DNA from 4 places in the Sphingopyxis terrae subsp. terrae NBRC 15098 genome. Region 4 is predicted to be linked to each of the others. Evidence: predicted binding sites of a transcription regulator. Region 4 holds the regulator's gene; each other region holds the start of a gene.
The links. The regulator LexA, encoded in region 4, represses DNA repair genes until DNA is damaged. The targets are predictions, from matches to a motif close to GTTCCNCNCTTGTTCT.
Positions count from the first base shown of each region.

Region 1 (2,199 bases), 140 kb from region 4:
CGCGCGCCGTGGCATGTCTCGCACGGCTGCGCGGTCTGATATTTGCCCAGCTCCTCGCGCATCCACGCGCTTTCGGTTTGGAGCATCCGGCGATTGAGGTTGCCGATCACGCCCTCGAACGCCTTGTGCGTCGTATAGGTGCGCCGGCCATCCTTGAAGGTCAGCTCGACCGGCTTGCCGCCGCTGCCATAAAGAATGATGAGCTGCACCTCGCCGGGCAGATCCTGCCACGGCGTGTCGAGGCCGAAACCATAGGCTTTGCCCAGGCTTTCGAGCACCTGCATATAATAGGGCGAGGGCGGGTTCGATTTCGCCCATGGCACGACGGCGCCTTTTTTCAGGCTGAGCGCATGGTTGGGGACGACGAGTTCGGGGTCGAATTCCAGCCGCTCGCCGAGGCCGTCGCATGCGGGACAAGCGCCCTGCGGCGCGTTGAAGCTGAACAGCCGCGGTTCGATCTCGGCGATCGTGAAGCCCGAAACGGGGCACGAAAATTTCTCGGAAAAGATGATGCGGTTGGCAGGGATACCGGCGCCTTTCATGGCGCCGCCGACGTCGCCGTCGCGTCCCGGAACGTCGCCGTCGGCAAGGTCGACATAGGCGAGCCCTTCGGCGAGTTTCAGCGCCGTCTCGAAACTGTCGGCAAGCCGCGTCGCGATCCCCTCGCGCACGACGATGCGATCGACCACGACCTCGATGTCATGCTTGTATTTCTTGTCGAGCGCCGGTGCGTCCTCGATCTCGTAAAATTCGCCGTCGATGCGGACGCGGGTGAAGCCGTCCTTCTGCCACTGCGCGAGTTCCTTCTTATATTCGCCCTTGCGCCCGCGCACGACGGGCGCGAGCAGATAGGCGCGCGTGCCCTCGGGCAGGTCCATCACCCGATCGACCATCTGGCTGACCGTTTGCGCCGAGATCGGCTCGCCCGTTGTGGGCGAATAGGGAATGCCGACACGCGCCCACAGCAGGCGCATATAGTCATAGATTTCCGTGACGGTGGCCACCGTCGAGCGCGGGTTACGGCTCGTCGTCTTCTGTTCGATGCTGATCGCCGGCGACAGCCCGTCGATATGTTCGACGTCGGGCTTCTGCATCATTTCCAGGAACTGGCGCGCATAGGCCGACAGGCTCTCGACATAGCGCCGCTGACCCTCGGCATAGATGGTGTCGAAGGCGAGGCTCGACTTGCCGCTGCCCGACAGGCCGGTGATGACGATCAGCGCATCGCGCGGCAGATCGACGTCGACGCCCTTCAGATTATGCTCGCGCGCGCCGCGCACCGAAATATGGGTGAGACTCATGGGGAGGGTATGTTCCAGATTTGTTCCGGCCGCGCAAGAGGGCGCCGCTCGCTCGAACGCCTAGATAGGAAGCGGCTGCTTTGCGCGCAACGGGGCGGCGATTCCACCAACGAACGAGTGCGTTCGACCAGCGGCCTGCATCTTGCTTGACCTGCGATTGGCGCGGGCGGACAAGTCGCCATGGCCTGCGGCGGATCGGCCCTTGAACCGTGCGCGGGGGTAGGAGACTGGGGAATGAAGATGTTTTTGGGCGGCCCCGCTGCCGTCGCTATCGCCGCCGCGCTGATCGCAGCACCTGTTCTGGCCCGCAATGCTGGCGCTGACGCTTCCTTGGTCGCTGCGACCGATGCTGCGGCCGGCGCCGAAGACGGGTCGCTCAAGCCGCTGACCTTCGGAAGCTGGGGCGTCGATCTGGGCGCGCGCGACACGTCAGTAAAGCCGGGCGACGATTTCGACAAATATGCCAATGGCGCATGGTTCGCGCGCACCGAAATTCCGGCCGATCAGGCATCGGCCGGCGTCGATTACGATGTCTATAATCTGACGCAGCGTCAGCTCCGCCAGCTCGTCATCGGCGCACCCGCGACCAGTCAGGTCGGCGGGCTTTATCAAAGCTTCATGGACGAAAAGCGCGTCGCACAATTGGGCACCAAGCCGCTGATGGCCGACATCGCTGCCGTCGCGGCGATCAAGGACAAGAGCGAAATGGCGCGCTTCATGGGCGCGTCGCAGGGAAGCTTCGGCGCCTCGATCGTGGGCGGCGGCCCCTATGCCGATCCCGACACGCCGACGGTCAACGTGCTGTGGCTCGGGCAGGGCGGGATCGGGCTTCCCGACCGCGATTATTATCTGAACGACAGCTTCAAGCCGCAGCGTGAGGCCTATCGCGCCTATATCG
Region 1 is NZ_CP013342.1:2,782,203-2,784,401, forward strand. Features, by position in the region: gene uvrA (excinuclease ABC subunit UvrA) at 1-1,301, opposite strand, end outside; gene AOA14_RS13320 (M13 family metallopeptidase) at 1,536-2,199, shown strand, end outside.
Region 1: a site for LexA is predicted at 1,313-1,328, ahead of uvrA (excinuclease ABC subunit UvrA). Genes of this name have one in related genera too.

Region 2 (2,199 bases), 1.1 Mb from region 4:
ATGGGCATCGCGTACGGACCAGCGTCCTTCGGCGTCGCTACCGCCGAAGTGATCGGCCATTGTTGCATTCACAGTGAGCCGCGAAATTGCTTGATCTGCAGCGAGCCGCGCGGCCAGCGCCCTCGCCGCTGCCAGCACTTGCGGCTCGGCGGGATCGGAGAATGCGAAAGCGGTATTTGCGTGTGACATGAGAGACCTCCTGAAGAGGCCCTGGGTTTGTCCGGGTGTCCGTTCGGATGGATCCGCCCTGGGGCCTCACAAGGCCCCAAGCCCGCTTTCCTCTCACCGACATTCAGACCGTAGCTCGGACTGAGCGCATGAGCACATCATTCCAGTCGTCGCCGGTTAGCTCCGGACGCCTGGTGACAATCAGCCGCCCTTCGCAAGCGTAGGCCTCTCGCGCACGCTCTTCAGCAAGGTGCCCGCCCGCATCATTGTCGACAAAGAGATACAGCTGGTGCACCGATTCCGGGATTGTGGCCAAGCCGAAGCGTTCGTTTCCTAGCGTCGCCCAGCAGGGAACCTTGAACATTTGCATCGCTGAGAGGGCCGTTTCGTTTCCTTCTGCGAGGCCAAGGCGTCCCCCATCCGGGTACGCGAAACGCACCGCGCCAGAACCGGGACTGCCTAACGCGCGCCTGGGCTGATCGAAAGAAGCTAAGCTGGTTTTGTCGAGGTCAAGGAAGGAGCGGTGCAGCGCCAGAATTCCGGCATCATTGCGCACGGCCGCCACCATCGCGGGTAGAAACCGGACAGCACCCTTTGGCCCCAGCGGCATACGTGGGTGGAAACGCAGCTCCGGCGAAACAATCGTGATGCCTCTGGACACGAGGTACTTCTCGGCGGGGCTGCCAATGATGGTCGACGCCTCACGCCAGAGCCTCAGCGCATTGCGATTGGCGACTTCCTGGCGCGGTTCGGTCACGATCGGATCACTCGTGCCATCGAAAAGGTCCGCAATTCGTATTCCGAGCCCGGCCATGGCTTCTATCACCGCCTCGTTCGCACAGCCGGCAAAGCAATGAACGAGGATTGCACGCTTTCCGAGTGTGATGCTTAGCGAAGGAGTGCGATCGTCGTGGGCCGGGCAGCAGCACATTCCGCGCGAACGCGACCAAGCACCGCCCAGCTGCTCGACTATCTTGCGCGCGCGGTTTTCCAGTTGCAGACCTTGGAATTGGGATGATCGGTGTTGGTGCATGGGGGCATCTCCATCGTAACGTGCCTCCACCCGCGCAGCCTCCACTCTGCGTCGCTGACGTTTCATTTTCCTACATCATATGTTCTATATATGTTCTTTCCCGATTCGACCACCAAAGGATTTGGGAATGAGACTGAAATGGGCAGTAGCTGCAGCGGCAACGGTAGGATTTGGGCTCGCGCTCCCCGCTCACGCGCAGGAACTTGAGCCCACTCAGATGACCGTTGCCTCGGAGTTGACGACTGATGGCTTCCGCGTTGCAGAAGGGACTGATGGCTTCCTTCTCGTCGAACATGGCATTTGGAGAAAGCCTCCAACGGCCTCGTCCGAGCCGCCGGCTACCGATGCGGGTCGAACCTATCTGCCCTATCGCTATCCAAAGCCCCAAGGCAGCGCGCCATCGGGCTTCCGTCGGGCAAGCTACCTTCCTCATGTTTACGCTGCTGAGGCTCAATACTCGCTACCAAGCGGCCTTCTCGACGCTCTTGTATGGACGGAATCACGATATAATCCGATGGCCATCAGCAAGGCCGGGGCCGCAGGCTTGGGGCAATTGATGCCAGGGACAGCGCGGGACCTTGGCGTTTCAAATCGCTTCGATCCCAAGGCGAACATCTTGGGTGCGGCCCGATACCTACGCCAGATGCTGGACAAGTTCGGGGTGGTTCATCTGGCCCTCGCTGCCTACAACGCAGGTCCAGGTGCCGTCGAGCGCGCAGGCGGTATTCCTCGCAATGGCGAGACACCGGCCTATGTGCGTGAAGTGCTGCGCCATTGGCGTTTTTGAACGGGGGACGCTCTGAGCGTGGGTCGAATACGCGTCTCGGGAATTTTGAGCCGTGGTAGACGCGGGTTGTTTCTGACGACGACAGACGAAGTCGTCTGGATCATCGAGAGCGACGAACCCGAATGCGAATTCGTCGGATCAGCGGTGATTGTCGAGGGGGTTGTCGCAGGTCGAGATCGTTTGCGCGCAGACTGGATTGGACCGGTCTGAT
Region 2 is NZ_CP013342.1:10,044-12,242, forward strand. Features, by position in the region: gene AOA14_RS00040 (strawberry notch family protein) at 1-189, opposite strand, end outside; gene AOA14_RS00045 (DUF7146 domain-containing protein) at 293-1,201, opposite strand; gene AOA14_RS00050 (lytic transglycosylase domain-containing protein) at 1,419-1,988, shown strand; gene AOA14_RS20000 (DUF5818 domain-containing protein) at 2,007-2,198, shown strand.
Region 2: a site for LexA is predicted at 1,283-1,298, ahead of AOA14_RS00045 (DUF7146 domain-containing protein). Genes of this name have one in related genera too.

Region 3 (2,199 bases), 1.0 Mb from region 4:
GGCAACGATGATGCCGATAAAGATATGCTGGCTGAGGATCCCCCAGGTGAAGGGGATGAGCATCCCGCCGAACTCGTCGATGGTCCAGAAGCCGATGAGCTCCGGATCGTCGAGCCGACGCGGGATGATATATGGGTCTGCCATGGCGACGCGCCTTCCCGTCCGATGCGTCAGATGACCGCGGTGACGACCGAGGTGACGATCGGAACACCCGTGCCGACGCCGATGCCGACACCGACAGGAACAGCGACCTGTCCGAGCGAGAACCGGCCCGATGCGAGACCGATGAGGCCGCCTGCAAGGCTGAGGACGGTGATGATCTTGCCGCCCGAGCCTTCGAGGAAATCGGTGAATTTCGTGAGGGCAGGGGTGAAGGTCGTGTCGGCGCCAGCGTAGGCGGCGCTGGCGGCCAGTGCTGCGACCGCAAGCGGTACAGCGAAGGTCATCGCCTGCCCGAACTTCGAGGGGTTCTGATTGATGGCGCCGGAACGCCGGGAGAGGGTGAGAGACTGCATACGGAGCTCCATCTGGAGGGGTGAACCCAGCGTTCTTTCGTTCGCTGTGTGTTCCACATGCATCTAGGAAATCGATGTAGGAAAGTCGGATTGCCCCTGGGGCTGAAGTGGCGGACGGATATGGACGCATCAATTGGCCGACGTCGGAGATAATGCACGTAAACAGCGGTTTGTCTCGTAATCGGCGTCGACGAATCCCGACAAGAGCGGCGGTGATTGCCAGCGACTCGGACCTAGGGACTGATTCGCCTAGAAACGATATGTTCCGTAAATGTTCTTTTCATTTTCCTACATAGATCACGCGCGATATGGCTACGACTCAGTTCCTCATCGTTGGAGTTTTTGTCGATGCACCAGCCCGCGCCATTCCGAGGCGAAGCCAACGCCAGCCTCGCGCACATCCTTGCCCATGCAATCGAATCGTCTGACAAGCCCAAGCACCAGATTGCCCGGGAAGTGGGTATCCACCGCGAGACCCTGCTTCGTGTGATGCGCGGCGATCGGCCGATCGGGCTTGATGAAGCCGCGCGCGTTCTCGATGTGTGCGGCGCCTTTCCCCGTGCAAGCATGATCCTGGCTCTCGCCGGTCAAGAGGACCTCGCCTGCGAATGGATGCGCAGCGAAATGGGGGAGTTCCTTGAGGACTTCTTCACTGCCTTGCCAGGCCAGCTCGAACGCACGCTTGGGCGACGCGTCGAAGATTTGCGGCCCCGGTGGGCTAACGGGACGTCGCAGCTCGTCGCCCGCATGCTCGCCAAGCACATCGATGATTTTGCCAATCGCGACATTTCGATGGCGCTGGCGCGCTGATCCAATTCACCTCGGAGGGGACCGAGAATTGACCCGACAGGACTGATCATGAAGCAGCAACCCCAGACCACCGAAGATCGCTCGCCAGAAAGTGATGCGCTACCGCCAGCCCCTCCAGCCGCGCGGTTGCTCAGGCTGCCCGAAGTCATCGACCGGGTCGGTTTGCGCCGCTCGGCGATCTATCAGCGAATGAGTGAAGGCCGCTTTCCCAAGTCGCGCTCGCTCGGACCCAAATGCGCAGTTTGGGTCGAGGCGGAAATCGAGGCTTGGATTTCTGCCGTCTCACGGTCCTAACGCTGAGATGACGGCATGTGCTACTTTCCGCGAACCTGTTTACTGCCTGAGCTCCGCTCAGAAATTGGTGGCGCGACTGAAGTGAAGATTGCACTAGCTAACCAATGCAATCGGCTCTCGTTACCTTCCTCGCGTCTTACGGACCATACATCGGCCTGATCCTTCTGATCGGCATTTTCGTGGCGTTCGCGCTTGAGCGGCAGCCGCCCGTGGTCATCGCCGTCGTCGGGGGGCTGCTCATGATGGCTCTGGGCTTCCTGCCGCCCGGAGAGCTGCTGGGAGTTTTCAGCAACTCGGCCCCGATTACGATCGCAGCCATGTTCGTGCTCACCGGTGCGCTCCTTCGCACCGGGGCTCTCGAGGAAATTTCAGGCTGGGTCATCAGACGGACGCTGCGCAAGCCCCGCCTGGCGATCGCCGAGATCGGCGGCGGGACGATTCTCGCATCCGCGTTCATGAACAACACGCCGGTCGTGATCGTTATGATTCCGATCGTACAGCGTCTCGCCCGCGTCCTTGGCATGGCGGCCACTCGCCTGCTCATCCCGCTGTCTTATATATCCATCCTCGGGGGTACACT
Region 3 is NZ_CP013342.1:3,928,130-3,930,328, reverse strand. Features, by position in the region: gene traL (type IV conjugative transfer system protein TraL) at 1-144, opposite strand, end outside; gene AOA14_RS18770 (TrbC/VirB2 family protein) at 171-515, opposite strand; gene AOA14_RS18765 (transcriptional regulator) at 864-1,325, shown strand; gene AOA14_RS18760 (helix-turn-helix transcriptional regulator) at 1,374-1,619, shown strand; gene AOA14_RS18755 (SLC13 family permease) at 1,724-2,199, shown strand, end outside.
Region 3: a site for LexA is predicted at 778-793, ahead of AOA14_RS18765 (transcriptional regulator). Genes of this name have one in related genera too.

Region 4 (2,199 bases):
CAAGCGATTTTGCAGCGGGAGCGCATTTGCTCACGGCGGGATGTCGCCTCTCTCCCGGCGCGCTCGCCGCCGCCATCATGGGCGGTGCGGGCGACCTGATCGTCGGGGGACGCCCGCGCGTCGCGATCCTGACGACAGGCGACGAACTGGTCGCGCCCGGGCGGGCGCTCGCGCCCGGTCAGATACCCGACAGCAACGGCACGATGCTCGCCGCGATGCTCGCCGCCGAACCCGCCGACGTCACGCTGCCGCTGCGCGCGCGCGACGATCGCGGCGTTCTCGCCAATATATTGGGCGATATGGCGCGGCGGCACGATGTCATCGTTACCGTTGGCGGCGCGTCGGTGGGCGATCACGACCATGTCCGCGGCGCGCTCGACGATGCGGGCGGGCAGCTCGATTTCTGGAAGATCGCGATGCGCCCCGGCAAGCCGCTGATCGCCGGCCGGATCGGCGACGCGATCCTGCTCGGCCTGCCGGGCAATCCGTCCTCGGCGTTCGTGACCGCGACGCTCTTTCTGCTACCGCTCGTCCGCTACCTTGCCGGGGCGGCCGCGCCGTTGCCGGAGGTCAGCCAGGCCCCCCTCGCGGTTCCACTCGGGCCCGGCGGGGCAAGGCGCGATTATCTGCGCGCGCGCCTCGACAAGGGACTGCTCACCCCCTGCGACGGACAGGACAGCGGCCAGACGCAACCGCTGATCTCTGCCAACGCGCTGATCGTCCGCGATATCGGCGCAGCACCCCGCGCGGCGGGGGAGCTTGCAAACTATATCGCGATCGCTTGACAAGTTCCGGTCTGTTCCACTATCGTTCCCCTTATGTCCGGCAACGCCATCATGGAGAACGACCGATGTTGACCGCGAAGCAGCATGAACTGCTCCACTTCATCCAGGAACGGCTCGACGCCAGCGGCATCTCGCCGTCGTTCGAGGAAATGAAGGAGGCGCTGGGCCTCAAGTCGAAATCGGGCATCCACCGGCTGATCAGCGCGCTCGAGGAACGCGGCTTCCTGCGCCGCCTGCCCAATCGTGCGCGTGCGCTCGAAGTGTTGAAGCTGCCCGATGCGGCCAAGCCCAAAACGCGGAGCGACAGTGACAATGTGGTGCCGCTGCGCAAGCCCGCACCGGCGCTGAAGCCCATCGCCGCGAACGACATTATCGAAGTGCCGCTGCACGGCAAGATTGCCGCCGGCGTCCCGATCGAGGCGTTCGAGGATTATAACCGGCTCGCCGTTCCCGCCGCGTTGCTCGGCGCGGGCGAACATTATGCGCTCGAAGTATCGGGCGACTCGATGGTCGAGGCGGGGATTTTCGACGGCGATTATGCGCTGATCCAGAAGGCGAGTACCGCGCGCGAGGGCGATATCGTCGTCGCGCTCGTCGACGGACAGGACGCAACGCTCAAATATTTTCATCGCGAAGGCCGGATGGTGCGCCTCGATCCCGCCAACAGCGCCTATGAGCCGCAGCGTTACGAAGCCGATCGCGTCATGGTGCAAGGTCGGCTGTCGGGACTGCTTCGTCGTTACCACTAAGCTGGTGCGGGCGGCGCTAAGGATGCGCATCGCCCGCGCGCAGCGCCGAAACGAGCCGCGGCTTCGCGCCCAGATAAAGCGCAAGGCCGCCGCTTTCTTCCAGCGTGTCGCGGTCGATCGTCAGCCAGCGCGCGACGCATTCGCGCGGTAGCCAGCGTTCGCTGATGACCACATCGGCGGCTGCGCAGGCGGCCGCCATCTCCTCACCCGCGATCCGGTCGCGCCCATGCGCGGCAAGGATGACGCGCGGCGCATCGCCCCTGCCTTGGGTCCAACGGCAGAAATCGCGATTGCAATCGACATGGTCGAGATCGCCAAGCGCGACGAGCGGCGTGTCGATCCCCGCCGCTTCGGCCATCGCGTCGCGTACGAAATCGCCGGCACGATCGCGCAGCATGGCATAGCCGCCGCCCGGCACGGCGGCTGCGATATGCCGCCCGTCGCCGGTCACGAGCAGGTCGGGGCGCGGCTGTGCGAGCAGCACCGCCATTCCCGCTACCAGCGGCACGGCGCCCGCCCAGCGCCACCCGCTGCGCCACAGCAATATCCACAGCCCGCCCGCCATTGCGACGCCGAAGGCCCATGGCGGAAACACGGACAAGGTGGTGACGGCGCCAGGCGCCGCGGCGACATGATGCGCGAGCCCGATGAGCAGGCGCAGCGCA
Region 4 is NZ_CP013342.1:2,923,101-2,925,299, reverse strand. Features, by position in the region: gene AOA14_RS13910 (molybdopterin molybdotransferase MoeA) at 1-785, shown strand, start outside; gene lexA (transcriptional repressor LexA) at 851-1,534, shown strand; gene AOA14_RS13900 (ComEC/Rec2 family competence protein) at 1,551-2,199, opposite strand, start outside.